DNA from 2 places in the Crassaminicella indica genome. Region 2 is predicted to be linked to the other one. Evidence: a T-box and tRNA genes for the amino acid it is inferred to sense, from the RefSeq annotation. Region 2 holds a T-box; the other holds one or more tRNA genes.
What was found. A T-box is a leader RNA that pairs with one kind of tRNA and senses whether it is charged. The one in region 2 lies ahead of argS (arginine--tRNA ligase), so its partner is inferred to be a tRNA-Arg.

Region 1 (7,920 bases), 1.0 Mb from region 2:
ATAATATCATCCTTATCCTCTTATTACATCCTTTTCATATTCATATACATTTCATAATAATGTTTTGCAATTTCACTTTCTGAATTATATTCCTTCACAATAGAAAATATTATATTTGTACTACTTTTATCAATTTCAAACTTATTTATCTTTACTATAGCTATACAGCCAAGATTCTTAATTATAAGCGGTATTTCAGAATCTATTGGATATACTCTTCTATCTGATTTTTGTAACATATATTCATTATCATTTATCTTTATAATTTGACTTTTATCTGCTGCTACTAAATACCAATTCATTTCATATACAACACCCATGTTTCTAATCCTCACTTTCACTTCTATATTATAGAGACTATTGTTTATGGAATTTTTCTTTAATTATATTACTTATATCACTTAAAAACTTATGGTTATACACAATTAACGTTCCTATTCCTAACACAGTCATCCATAATAAAGTTATTGCTGCCTTTGTTGGTACTCCTTTAGAAAGATTAAGAATCTCTGTAGCTTGATTTACTATTAACCCAACTAAAAAAGCAATAATAAAACCTTCATACATTAATACTTTGATTTGTTTTATTTTTTTCTCTTGTTGTAATTTTTCAATTTCAACTTCTGCTTCTTTTTTTATTCTTTCTTTTTCCAAAGCAACTATTTCTTCTTTTATATCATTGAAAAAATTCGTTTTTGCAGAATCTTTTATGTATTCTATTTCTTCTAAAGTCCCACTATGAGAAATTTTTTGGCTTTCTATATAAGCATTTATCATTTTCTTTGTTATTTTACAATCCATTACTCATCCTCACTGTTAAGCAAATTTTTCAATATATTGTTATATTCATCTTCTGCTTTTCTTTTAATCTCATCGCTTATTTTAGAACCAATGAACTTCTCTTCATTATTATAAATCGCATTTTTACTATTTTTATACCATTTATTTTCACTCGGTATAGATTTTAATTCTTCAAATACAAATTGACCTATTTTTAAATCAGGAAATATTTTTATTGCATAGGGTGTCGCATTAAATAATCCTAATTGAAGTTTTCCTGAATAAGTTGGATTACAGTGCTGATTACTTAGTAATAATCCTAATCTAGTAAATCTAGTCCTTGGTCTTACATGTGCTATTATATTACTTGGCAAATTAATAACTTCATTTAGTGTTATTAATATATATTCTTTTGGAGCTATCTCATATCCATTAATTATTTCAGCTTCGTCATAAATATTATCAATTTCACTCTGATTTCTTAAGTCAATAGTCCTAAATTCAGTTTTATATCTATGAATTATACTATTCATAGATATGTCATATGAAGCCCCTTGAAGTCTTTCCTCTTTAAAGTTTTCTATAAGTGGCTTTTCTAAATCATATTTTTTGTAATTCTCAATCCTATCTCTTATTTCTTTATCACTTAATATCATAATACTATCCCCTTAATATTGATTCTACACCATATATATTATCATACTTGAATTTAAAATTTAATACCTTATACCTATTTTATAAAATTTATATTTTATCATACATGTCATATTATTACAATCTTTATTGAAATTACTACTCATTTTCAAGCCCTTCCCAACGACAACTACGACTTTTTAAAAACTAATAACAACTAACTAAAATTCCCCCACAAAACAAAAAACCACGTCCCTTGGAAAACCAAAGAGAATGAGGCTATATTCCAGTACATCTAAGAAAAATTCAATATTCTACCTTTCAACTCATCAACAAAACCGCCGTTATTTATGGTATGGTTCATCATTTCGCTATAACTATGGTTTTTAAGAATATATATTGGTTATTTAACTTTATCTATGTGCTTTTTCCACTTTTCATCTGCTAAAAGTCATAAACGGCATACCTCCCGAGCCGATATTTATCATGCCACTTTTTAGGAAAATATACCGTTTATTACACACACTATATGTTTTACAATATATTATTCTTAGTCTTTCCATCATACCTTAATTTTGACGGTATCTTAGACAATCTTAACAAATCTCCAAAATGACTTGTGACTCCTATATTACCAACTAATTCAATTCCTATATCTTTTCTTTCTAATTTTGTAATTAATTTTCTAAGTTCATCTAGACCATTACTTACATCAAATTCTTTATAATATAATGGATTGCCTTCAACTATTACACTTTTATTTCCACTTGATTTTAATTGATTCAATTGAACTACCCATACATGCTCTCCATCATAAACCCATTCTGTTGATACCTCACCTATATATCTATAATAACTTCGTATTTTATTGTTTAGCCTTTTAACTTCTCTAATAACATCATTTGGTAGATTATACAGTCTTTCTTCTCCAATCATAAAAGCACTGCCTTTACCTGCAACACCCTCTATAACATCTTCTTCCATATTCTTCCTTATTATAGATGCCCCTGAAAAAACTGCTTCCACTGCATCTTGAGAAAGTATAGACGCTATATTAATATCATTATCACCTTTGTTTTCTTCAATATTCATAAGTTCAAAAGGGTCTATCCAACTATCCCCAGTATAATATTTCCCTGGCTCCTTAACAATTGGACATGTTCTTATCCATTTTTCATGTAATCCAGTTGCTTTACCAAATGTAAAAGGTGCTATATTTCTAGATATAACAGTAGTTTGTGGCACTTTTATGCCTAAAGTATCTGCTAGTAATAACCCAAATGCTTTATCTCCAATAAATTTAGAAAAATTATTTGGCCATGTTATTATGTTCTCATGACTTATATTATTATACTCTTCATATTCCCATATAATAGTGTGCTTTTTCCCTACCCCTTGTCTATTTGGATGTATACTAAATTCTACTCTATAATTTTCATTAAAATTTATTTCTGGTCTGAAACCGTATACTTTTTCTAAAATGCTATATCCAAATTCTTTAGGTAATGAGCAAATTCCCTCTTTATCAACACATTTTGGTGTATCTTTTGGAGAGAATTCAATAGTATCTCCTAATACAACGCCAGATACTCCCCCATCATTTATATCAATATTCTCATTAACTATTGAATACTTTCCTTCTACCTTATTATTTTTTATAATATCTAATATTTCATCAATATCTTCACGTTTTTTGTTGAAAATTAACTTATTCCCTTTCATGGCATCTAAACTGTAACTTCTTATATTCACAGCTCTCGAAGGAGCAGAATCTATTAATTTCTCAATCAATTCTTTCTCTTGAAGTCCTTCTTTATTTTTATATTTATTTATATGAACAAATCTCAATTTATTTTTTTCAGTGATACCAAAACTAACAAACTGTGCTATATTCCCAAAGTTAAACTCTACAATAGAATTTAACTTTTCATCTTTCATAACTATTTCATTCTTCATAAAATCACCTTAAAATTAAATTTTAATACTTGTAATAACTACCTATTGAATTTAAATTATCATATACTTCTTCTGCATATCTATCACTCATACTAGCTATATAATCAGCAACTATTCTCTCTTTTTTACTTGTATCACTCTTTATTCTATTTTGAAAATTCACAGGTAGTTCTTCAATATTGGTTATAAATTTATTATATAACGCCTCTACTATTCTTACAGCTTTCTTATCTGATTTTTGTACCTCTGAGCTCATTACATAATGTTCATTCAATATATCCCTTAAAGCAGAATAACTTTTACTATATTTATCTTCAAAGTTAATAATTAACCCTTTTTGATAAGCTTTCTTTTTTATCTTTTTTATCTTCTTTTTCATATTTTTTATTTCAGCTTTTTTCTCATCCTCAGCCATCTGTGAGTTTCCTTCAATATCTGACATTCTTTCTTCTATTTTACCAATTTTCAAGCCATCAATTTCTAAGTTTTTTTCAATCTCTAATATTCTTTCTTTTGTTTTCTCTTTTATTGTCTTCTGATCTAACGTTGTTGACCCTTTTAATTCATTAAGAGTTTTTAAACTTTCATCTATTAAGTTACTTAATACATTTCTTATCAAGTCTCTCGTTTTAAAGTTATTTATGTCTTCTAAGATTTTGTCTTTTTTAGCTGGTATAAGTTCTGCTAAAGTTTCTTTTAATTTTGTTTCTAATTTTTTATCATTCTTTATAGCATTCTCATAAATCTCCGTTTTATAAAAATCTTCAAAATCATGGCTTAAATATGCTATTTTATCTGCCCAATAAACAACTTGTGCTTCTAAATTCCCTGGTTCTAAAGGATTATATTCAGTACAGTCAAATTGTTTTTTATTATAACCACCAGCATATACATCTGTATCATGTTTTAATATTCCCTCAAAAACTTCTTTTGATAACTTTACTTTTCTATCTTTTAAATATCTAACACTTTGTACAGCATGAGAAAATCCACCTTTCTCTTTTAATTTCTCATTTAAAAATTTCTCAACCGCATGCCCAAAAGGAGTATGTCCTACATCATGTCCTAATGATATAGCTGCTACTAAATGTCTATTTAATCCTAATGCATCTGCCATACTAATTGCTATTTGTTCCACTTCTAATGAATGTGTTAATCGGGTTCTATGATCTCCAGTTTTTGTTGCTGCTATTACTTGTGTTTTATCTTGTAACCTTCTAAATCCTCCAGTATATAATATTCTATCTCTCTGTCTTCTGAAATATGTTCTATTTGTTTCTTCATTTGAATCCTTTTCTTTATCTAAATTCTTTTCATTATATTTTGTACCCCATTCACATATATACTTATTTTCTCTTTTTTCTAATTCTTCCCCTTTTACACTAGTTTTAATGCTTTGTACACTCTCACTCATATATCCAAATCCCCTTTATCTGTAATATGAACTTTTTATACTGTATTTAATTATAACATAATCAGTTTATTTTTCCTTTATTTATACTGCAATTCGACCCTAATTACATTAAATCTCTTTTTATCACTGATTTTTTTAGTTCATTTTGTTTCTCTCCACGAGGTCCTTTTGACATCGTAACGACGATAACAACTAAGAGTTTTAGAAACAACTAGCAACTAACTAAAAAGCCCATACAATATAAACCCCCATCTTCCTTATAAATCTAAGAAAACAGAGTAATATTCATAGTTTTACCAAGAGAATTTTAATTTAAAAAACCACCGTTATTTATGGTACGGTTCAGCTCCAATTATCCTAAATCTCTTTTTTGTGACTAATTTTTTTACTTTAATCCTCTCTCCTTGTAACCTCTAATACCCGCTAACCCCTCCACGACGTCCTTTTGACGTCGTAACGCCGACGACAACTAGCCTTTTTTAGAAACTAATTGCAACTAACTAAAAATTCCCCTCAAAACAAAAAATCTCATCTTCCTTGAAAAACCAAGAAAGATGAGACTATATTATGGCACACCCGAGAGGATTCGAACCTCCGACGCACGGTTTAGGAAACCGACGCTCTATCCCCTGAGCTACGGGTGCAAGTTTACCATTAATAGAATAATCCGATTTTTTACATTTGTCAAGGTTATAATATGTTTATCTTTGTACTTATGTTTACATATTTCTTTTTTAATGTCAGTATTGTTTATCTATAGGGATCCAACTTCAACATGAAAAAAAGAAATATATAAAGATAAGTGAATGACTTCGATAACTTTTGTAAAAAAACTTACTGAAATTTCATGAAAAATACGTTAAGAACCTTCATTGTTTGAACGAAGTGAGTTTTGAAGGTTTAGTATTTTTTCATGGAATGAAGTTTTGTTTTTTCAAAAGTTATCTGGAATGAACTATCTTTTATATTTCATTTTGAAGTTGTTTACCTATATATAACATATACATTACATGATATTTGAAATAAGACTTGAAAAAACTGACCAAAATTTTGTTATGAATACTTTAAAAGGAATCTTTTTTATATCTCGATCACTAATTAGATCCATTGTTATAACCTTTCCATTATATAGTGTAACCTTCAATTCCCCAAGCTTTTGCCCTTTAATAATCGGAAATGGCATTTTATCTAGTAAAGAAATCTCTCTACTTTTTTCTATTCCATTTTTTACGCCAAATGCCCAAGCATCCTTTTTAGCTAAAAGCTTGATAGGAAGCTCCTTTGCTCCCCATAAATTAATTTTTCCAATCATTTCCTCTGATTTTATAATTCTTCTCTTTGTAAAATTAGCTATTCCATAATTTAAAAGCTTTTCACTTTCATGGATTCTATTAAAATCACTTTCCGTTCCAAGTACAACAGATATCAATCTAAAATCCTTCTCATTTTCATTCTTTTTCTTTACATTCATAGTAGCAGCTAAACAAAAACCTGCTTCTCTTGTGTATCCTGTTTTTAATCCATCTACATCAGGAATAACCTTTAACAACCCATTTGTACTTTTTTTATAAAAATTCCTCCTTTTATTTTGATAAAATTCTTGATCTGTAAGAGGTAATATTTCTTCTTTATAATGATCCATGATGTATTTTACCAATATACCTATATCTTTAGCTGTCATCATATTTCCTTCGTCTTTTTCTGGCATACCATTAGGATTGACAAAGTGTGTATTTACCATTCCTATTTCTTTAGCTTTTTCATTCATTATTTTTACGAAATTCTCCATACTTCCGCCTACATACTCTGCAATAGCAAAAGCTGCATCATTTGCAGAAACAATCAACATAGCCTCTATCAGTTCTCTTAGCTTTATAATCTCTCCTGCCTTTAATCTATAGCTTGCTCCCGCCTCTCTTGCTGCTCTAGGGCTTATAGTTACTAAATCGTTCATAGAAATTTGTCCTTTTTCTACAGCTTCCATAGCAACAAGATAAGTCATCAATTTTGTAATACTGGCTGGTGCAAAGCTTTCATCTATATTCTCAGAAAATAATATTTCTCCTGACTCTTCTTCCATAAGTAATGCTGCCCTTGCATTAATTTTTACTTTAACATCTGCAAAGCTAAATGTACTATTCAATAAAAAAATAAATGTTATAAATATTGCTGTAACTCGTTTCAAATTAAGTCCCCCCCCACTTATATATTAAAGGAAAAACATTAACAAAACCACAGGTATTTTTTCCTGTGGTTTTTTACATTTATTCTCCAAGCAGCCATTTATTAAAAAGTTCATCTAAATTTTCACCTACAACCTCTTCACAAACCCTTTTAAAATCTTCTGTTTTAGCATTTTTAAATTGATAGGTTTGATAATATTGCTTCATAATCTCGTAAAATTTTTCTTTTCCATATGTCTCATAAAGAGTATTTAAAAGCATCGCTCCCTTATTATATACCAAAATTCCATAATCATCCCATCCTTCAAACTTGTTTAACGGTCTTAAAATAGTTTCATTACTTATAGAAGACGATGCACTTTTATATGGTTCTTCATTCATATACTGATAGTATTCTTTTCCTGTTTCTTCTCCAAACATTTCCCTAGTATAAACGACCTCTGAATAGGTAGTCAGACTTTCATCAAGCCAAGCCTCATCAATCTCATCATTTCCAACAACACCATACCACCACTGGTGACCTGTTTCATGTACAATCACAATTCCTAAAAAATCTCCATAATCATTATAATAATCCTTACCAATAAAAACAATCCCTGGATATTCCATACCACTAGGGAAATTTGTCTGCACTACAGAATACTGACCATAAGGGTATTTTCCATATACTCTGTTAAAGGTCTTTAACGCATTTTCTGCTGATTCTATAGCTTTATCTGCTATTCCCTGCTTAACATCTTTCATAAAATACATCTTAAGTGTTGTACCTTCTACATCTTTCTCAACAACTTCAAAACGGTTGCTGGTTACAAAAGCAAAATCTCTCATGAGCTTTGCCTCTATCTCCCAAACCCTTTTATCGCCTACAATTGTATCTTTCAAAATATTTCCTGATGCTGCAACAATAAAGTCCTTTGGTGTTTCAATACGCACATGATAATTGCTTACATCGCT
Region 2 (7,920 bases):
AATCTGCATATATTGGATTTCTACTTTTAGCCCATTTTATAGCATAAGCTACAGCCTTCTCCCTATTATACTCATAAATTTTACCTTCCATTATTCCCCTCCTAAATCCTATCTCTTTATATCTTATGTAAAAACAAAATAGCATTTGCCAATAAATTTATTCATTTTATAATTATCTGATTATTTTAATAGTTAGTATGATATAATATAATAAATTGCATATAGGAGGGGTTTTTTATGACTATTTTCTCCGCTAGACTATTGAAACATAAGTTTTGCATGGAAGAATTAAGAAAAATTGGTGCAGAAGTTATGGAAATTGAAGGTATTATGTTTATTGTAAAATATCATAAAAATAATTTAAATATCCAATATCTTTACCGTATAAATCCAGATAATACATATCTTCTTGAACGTATAAAGCCTTATGCTTTACTCCTTAGCGAACATCCATCAGAAGAAAGTGTTATTACAGCTATAAAAAATGATATTGATCAATTCAAAAATGCAAGACAAAGTAAAAATTTTGATGATTTCGTAAAAATCGATAAGGATTTAACAAAAATTGTAAGATACTTTGAGGATCTATATCTATATTACAATATTAACAAAGACGACATTGAGCTTTTAAAAAATGAAGTGCAAAATATGGCTAAAGCAATACTAGAAGTGAAAGATCGTAGTGAAAGAGTATATCACAAAACAGAACCAAAAAGTTTTCAATAAAAGGGAATGTATAACATTTCCTTTTTTTTATGTCTAAAAGCACCATTAAATTTATCTTATTTTGAAGGTTTTATGAAGTTTTTATCGAATTATATAATAGGATATACCATAATGTAGAAAGGAGATTACTATGGAGGATTTTGACAAAATATCAATACAGGAAATTTCTAAAAGAGATATGTTAATGATCTTACAAGCCCTTGAATATACAGGTGAAAATACAAAAATTGATGCTTTTATTTCTCTAAAGGAGCATATCCTTCAGCAGTTATGTATGTTAGCAGAAACAAGCGAAGAAGAATTTCTTTGTTATTTGGAAAAATAAAAATCACAGCGACAGGGCTGTGATTTTTATAATCTCCTAAACATTTCATCTTTCATTCCATAACTATTTTCCATCATCAAGTCTAATTGTTTTAGCAAATTCATTTTATCTCGTGGTAATGTACCTGCTAATGCTACATAATTAGACGCATGATTGCTTCTGAAAATGCAATCCTTCACATTTAGGTTATTAATCAATTCTTTTGTTTCAAGAATTACTTCCTTTGGATTAAGAAGCTTAAATTCTCCCTTTTGCACTTCATCATACATCTTTGTCCCTGATTGAACAAGCAATGTAAGCAATCCTAAATATTGAGGATTTATTGCATTAATCACCCTTGCAGATTCAATAGCATGCTCAAGCCATTTTTCTTTTCCACCTAATCCTGATATAAGGGTAACAGATAAAGGAATACCAGCTTGAACCATTTTTTGTCCTGCCTTAATCATCTCTTCAGAAGTAACCCCTTTATTTATATGCTTTAAAATTTTATCACTTCCTGATTCAACTCCTAAATAAGCAATCCCTAATCCTAATTCTTTTAAAGCTTTTAGCTCGTCTATCGTCTTTCTTAAAATATCCTTTGGCGCACTATATATACCAACTCGCTCACATTCAGGAAAAAGCTCTTTAATTTTTAACAATATCATCTTTAAATATTCAGTCTTTAAGGAAAGTGCATTTCCATCAGCTAAAAATATTCTTTTTACATACTTATAATAATCCCTTGCCATTTCTAGGTCTTCTATAATCTCTTCCATTTTTCTCATTCTAAAATTTTTATCTTTATACATACTGCAAAATGTACATTTATTATGAGAACAACCTATTGTAGCTTGAATGATTAAACTATATGCTTCACTAGGTGGTCTATAAACACTTCCTTCATATCTCATCATATCCCTCCACTACATTCTTTCAGGTGACGAAACACCAAGTATTGTTAATCCATTTTTGATAGTTTGTCTTGCAGCAGCTACAAGGGCAAGTCTTGCTTTTTGCATTTCTTTGTCTTCTACTATAATTGGACAATGATGATAAAATCTATTAAAGGCTTGAGCTACATCCACAATATATCTTGTCACAATAGATGGCTCATATTTTCTTGCTGCTTCTTTTATGATATTTGGAAACTTTTGAAGCACCCTTACTAAATCCATTTCATCTTCATTAGATAATAAACTATAATCTATATTTTCATCTATTGTAACTTCTGCTTTTCTTAACACGCTACATGCTCTTGCATGGGTATACTGGACATATGGACCCGTTTCACCATCAAAGTTTAAGGTTCTATCCCACGAAAAAGTATAATCCTTTATTCTATTATTAGATAATTCTTGGAAAACTACTGCTCCAATACCTACTTGTCTTGCTACCTCATCAATATTTGAAAGATTTGTATTCTTTTCTTTGATGATTTCTTTTGTTTTTTCAACAGCTTTTTTAAGCACATCCTCCAAAAATACTACTCTACCCTTTCTTGTAGACATAGTTCCTTCTTCAAGACTTACTAGACCAAATGGAACATGAATACAATCCTTTGCCCAATCATATCCCATTAGTTCTATAACTTTAAACCATTGCTGGAAGTGAAGATTTTGTTGAGATGCTACTACATAGATATTCTTATAAAAATCATAATGCTCTTTTCTATAAATAGCAGCAGCAATATCTCTTGTAATATAAAGAGTAGACCCATCACTTTTTCGAATTAAAGCTGGAGGCATACCATATTCTTCTAAATCTACTATATCTGCTCCCTTTGACTCTTTTAGCATATTCTTTTCTTCCATCATTTTTAAAACCCTCGGCATTTTATCTGAATAAAAGCTTTCTCCCGCATAAGAATCAAATGAAATATTAAGCATTCCATAAACTCGATTAAATTCTTTTAAACTTACATCTCTAAACCACTGCCAAAGTCTTTTTGCTTCTTCATCTCCATCCTCTAGTTTTTTAAACCACAATCTTCCTTCATCTTCTAATTCTGGATGTTTTTCTGCTTCTTCATGGAATTTAATATAAAGCTTTAATAATGTAGGAATAGGATTTTCTTCAACTTCCTTTTCATTTCCCCACTTTTTATAAGCTACAATTAACTTTCCAAATTGAGTTCCATAGTCTCCTAAATGATTAATTGTAACTGTATCATATCCTAAAAAATCATATAATTTATAAATAGCATTTCCAATCACTGTACTTCTAATATGTCCGATATGAAAAGGCTTTGCTATATTAGGAGAAGAAAACTCTACAATTACCTTTTTTCCTTCTCCTAAATTAGAAGAACCAAAGGCATCTTTTTTTTCTAAAACTTCCTCTACTACAGATTTTGCAAAGGTAGCTTTATCAATAAAAAAGTTTACATAGGCTTGAGCATTTTCAACCTTTTCAAACAAAGGATTCTCCCCAATTGATTCTACGATTTGCTCTGCAATCATATTAGGTGCTTTTCTAAATATTTTTGCTAGCTTAAAGCAAGGAAAAGCATAATCTCCCATCTGCGAATTTGGTGGGATCTCCATCATTTCAAGAATTTCCTCTACTGTTAATTCTTCAATTTTCTCTGATAAGATATTCGCAATTTCTCTTTTGAAATCAATCATTACTATATCCTCCTCTTTTTCATTTATAAAAAATAAAAACTCTCCATCTCTTAAGTCAAGAGACGAGAGTTATTTCCCGTGTTACCACTCTTATTGATACAAAATGTATCCACTCTACTCCTCTATAACGGTAGGAATCCGTTTTGCCTACTCATTTCAGCAAAAATCTCAAAGGTACGCTTCAATCTTAGTAGTATATCGGACTCTCACCAACTCCGACTCGCTTTGATACATCCTAAAATTTACTCTCCTTTTCATCGATAAAATGTTCATTTTAAATAATAATTTATCATAACTTTCTATTCAAATCAAGAGGTTTCACGCTTTTATTTTTTACTCACTCTGTAAAATTATACTTCCTATAAATCATTAATCATCACTCTTTTATGATATATTATTTTTATTATTTATGTACATCATTTACCAAATATGCTATACTATTTGACAGGATGTCTTTTTAATTGTAAAATAAACACGCTACAGAATCATTCAACAATTCTGTAAAATCATTTAAAAAGGAGGTTATTTAATGAAGAAAATGCAACTAACAACCAAAATTCTTCTTGGACTAGGCTTAGGTATTTTAGTAGGTCTTATATTAACAGGTTCACCTGACATTGCTACTACATACATTAAGCCTTTCGGAACATTATTTCTTAATTTAATTAAAATGATTATTGTTCCTCTAGTTTTTTCATCATTAATTGTTGGTGCTGCAAGTGTTGGAGATGTAAAAAAGCTTGGTAGAATTGGAGGAAAAACAGTAGGGTATTATTTATGCACAACAGCAATTGCTGTGACTATCGGACTTATATTAGGTAATGTTTTTGAGCCAGGGGCTGGCATGACTATTCCTGTAACCGCTGAAATCGCAACAAAAGAAGCGCCAGCTCTTGTAGATACACTGCTAAATATTTTTCCTAAAAATCCATTAAAAGGATTAGTGGAAGGGAATATGCTTCAAATTATATGTTTTGCATTATTCCTCGGAATAGGTGCAACATCCTTACCTGAAGAAAAAGGAAAGCCATTTATTGATTTTTTTGATAGCTTAGCTGAAATTATGTATAAAATCACAGCATTTATAATGAGTTTAGCACCATATGGCGTATTTGCATTAATTGCTCCAGTTGTTGCAACAAATGGACCTGCTGTATTACTGCCACTTTTAAAAGTAATTATAGCTGTTTACATTGGATGTATCCTTCATGCAGTACTTGTATATTCTAGTGCTGTAAAAGCATTTGCAAAAATCAGTCCTATAAAATTCTTCAAAGGCATCATGCCTGCAGCTCTTACAGCATTTAGTACAACAAGCAGTTCTGGAACATTACCTGTATCAATCAAATGTGTAAGAGAAAATTTAGGCGTATCTGAAGGTGTATCAAGCTTCGTTCTTCCTCTTGGTGCTACAATCAACATGGATGGAACTGCTCTTTATCAAGGAGTATGTGCATTGTTTGTAGCACAAGTATACGGTTTAGATTTAAGTATGTCTCAACAATTGACTATTATCCTTACAGCAACTTTAGCATCTATTGGTACTGCTGGAGTCCCTGGAGCAGGTTTTATCATGCTTACAATGGTAGTTAAATCTGTAGGTTTGCCACTTGAAGGTGTTGCCTTAATTGGTGGAATCGATAGAGTCTTAGATATGGCAAGAACTTGTGTAAACGTAATTGGAGATACTTCAGCAGCAGCAGTCATAGCCGCTACTGAAGGAGAACTTCATTATCCAGATGAAAAAATTTCTGCATAAATCATACAGCTTGGATATCCAAGCTGTTTTATAATATAATAAAAATATTATAGATAAAATTGGAGGATAAAGAATATGCATAAAAAATTAGGCATTTTAGGCGGAATGGGTCCTTTAGCAACAGCTGATCTCTTTCGAAAAATCATACTATTAACAGACGCTAAGTGTGACCAAGAGCATATACACATACTTATAGATAATAATACTTCTATCCCAGATAGAACTGCTTATCTTATAGCAAATGGACAAGACCCTAGAGAACAGCTGATTACCTCTGCTAAAAGATTAGAAGCAATGGGAGCAGATTTTTTAATCATGCCTTGTAATACAGCTCATAATTTTTATGAAGATATTGTAAAAGAAATCAAAATTCCATTCCTCAATATGATCGAAGAAACAGCAAAATTTATTTCTGAAAAATATACAGGTGTAAAAATAGGTCTTTTATCAACAGAAGGAACCTGCAAAACACATATATATGATAAAGCGATTAAAAAATATGGAATGGAATTAGTAAAGCCTATCAAGACTCAGCAACATATAACAAATTTTATTTACAGTATAAAAGCAGGAAAAAATATTACTTTAGATGGATTTAACAAAAGCTTAGAAGAATTAAAAGCTTTAGGTGCAAAAGTTTTTATATTAGGATGTACAGAGCTTTCCGTTGGATATGAAATATTTAAAATGGAAGGAAATTATGTTAATCCATTAGAAATCATTGCCATTCGTGCTATTCATTTTGCTGGTAAAAAATCATTAATTAAAAGTCATTCTTCAACATAAAAACTGTCTAAAATTTAGACAGTTTTTATGACTCTTCCTTAAGCTTTTCACATATTTTCTTCAATAACAAAGTTACTGCCCATACAGGCATAGGTTCATTGATTTTTTGTTTCCAACCCTGTAAATCATTCAAAATTCCTTCTTTATACAAATATTCAACTCCTTCATGTTTCCAGCTATCTTTATCTATATTAAAACTTTTTTGATAATTATGTCCTATATGCTCACAAATAGCTTTTATAACAGCCTCTGCATAATCTTTCCAATGATTTAATAGCCTATCTGTATCCTCTTTTTGATCGGCAAATCCATATTCAACAATAACTGTTTCTACATTTCCTGTTTCACGATGCATAAAGTAATAATCCAAATGAGGGCTATTGGATAATGTTCTATAAAATACTCTCCTTGTCTTTTGTCCTGCTTGTCTTATTTGATCTAAAATTTTCGTTGCTAGTTTAGCATCGCTATAAATGCTATGAATAGTTTCTGCCCCTTCACCACCTCCTGCATTAATATGATTAGAAATACAGTATTTTGCTTCTGAATCTCTCACTATTTTTGCTCTTTGAGAAGAAGACAAATATACATCATCATTTCTAGTTAATTGAACAGGAATCCCTAATGCTTTCAATCTTTCATACTGATATTTTGAAATTTTTAATACCATATCCTTTTCCAACCAATATTCATTACTACCTCCTCCAGGATCTCTTCCTCCATGTCCAGGATCAATAATAATCAATGGTTTCAAATGAACACATCCCCTTATATTTTTTTGAATTTATACTATATTTATATGTTTCATTCCATTTTTATGTAATCTCTTGTTCATAAAAAACCTTATCTTATCACAAAGTAGCATTCGAAACAAAATAAAAACCTCTCGTTTTTGAGAGGCTTTTCACCATTTTTTAAAACACTATTTTATTTGATTTTTAAAGCTTTCTTCATCAAATAATTTTATTCCTTCTTTTTTAAATAAAGCTGCTGTAACCCCATATCCATTTTTCTTTTTACCTGAAAATCCTCCGTCATATATTATTCCACTTCCACACGATGGACTTTTTGCTTTTAATATAGCCGTTTTAATATCATATAATTTTACAATTTTTAATGCTTCCTGCGCGCCCTTTAAAAAATACGCAGTTTGATCTTCTCCATTTTTATTTATAACTTTTGCTTGATTATTCAATACATCTTCTCCATCTCCACCAACAATTTCACAAGGAACTCTAGGGGTAGATAATCCTCCTAATTGTTCTGGACATACTAAAATAGCTTTTTTCTCCTTCACAAGATTTATTATTTCTTCAACTTCATTATTCTTTCCATTATACTTACAATCAACCCCTGCAAGACACGCACTTATCAATATCAATTCCATCACACCTATTCTATTTTAACTCTACGATAGTAACCCCTGTTCCACCTTCGCCATAAGCTCCATCTCTCGCACTTTTTACATGCTTATGTCTTTTTAACATATTTTTAATGCCTTCACGTAATACACCTGTACCCTTACCGTGAATAATCGTTACCTCATTTAAACCTGCAATATATGCATCATCTAAATATTTATCTGTATTCATCATAGCTTCCTCTAATGTTTGTCCTCTAAGATCTATAGATGTCTGAACGCTTTGCGCCTTACGTTTTGCAATTTTTCCAACTCCACTTTTTTTGATGCTTTCCTTTTCTTCTTTATCAATTCT

Region 1: it has a tRNA-Arg gene. The T-box ahead of argS (arginine--tRNA ligase) is inferred to sense a tRNA for this amino acid. The anticodon was not compared.

What each region holds. Positions count from the first base shown of each region.
Region 1 covers NZ_CP078093.1:1,090,319-1,098,238, reverse strand. The annotation lists gene KVH43_RS05200 (DUF2584 family protein) at 24-320, opposite strand; gene KVH43_RS05195 (hypothetical protein) at 358-801, opposite strand; gene dcd (dCTP deaminase) at 801-1,436, opposite strand; gene KVH43_RS05185 (hypothetical protein) at 1,948-3,369, opposite strand; gene KVH43_RS05180 (HD domain-containing protein) at 3,392-4,783, opposite strand; tRNA gene KVH43_RS05175 (tRNA-Arg) at 5,352-5,427, opposite strand; gene KVH43_RS05170 (D-alanyl-D-alanine carboxypeptidase family protein) at 5,790-6,968, opposite strand; gene KVH43_RS05165 (M1 family metallopeptidase) at 7,048-7,920, opposite strand, start outside.
Region 2 covers NZ_CP078093.1:91,724-99,643, forward strand. The annotation lists gene KVH43_RS00650 (amidase domain-containing protein) at 1-91, opposite strand, end outside; gene KVH43_RS00655 (hypothetical protein) at 238-726, shown strand; gene KVH43_RS00660 (hypothetical protein) at 857-1,051, shown strand; gene KVH43_RS00665 (radical SAM protein) at 1,078-1,947, opposite strand; gene argS (arginine--tRNA ligase) at 1,960-3,660, opposite strand; T-box leader at 3,716-3,927, opposite strand; gene KVH43_RS00675 (dicarboxylate/amino acid:cation symporter) at 4,199-5,419, shown strand; gene cuyB (cysteate racemase) at 5,495-6,205, shown strand; gene KVH43_RS00685 (N-acetylmuramoyl-L-alanine amidase family protein) at 6,231-6,959, opposite strand; gene KVH43_RS00690 (2-thiouracil desulfurase family protein) at 7,128-7,586, opposite strand; gene KVH43_RS00695 (endonuclease MutS2) at 7,603-7,920, opposite strand, start outside.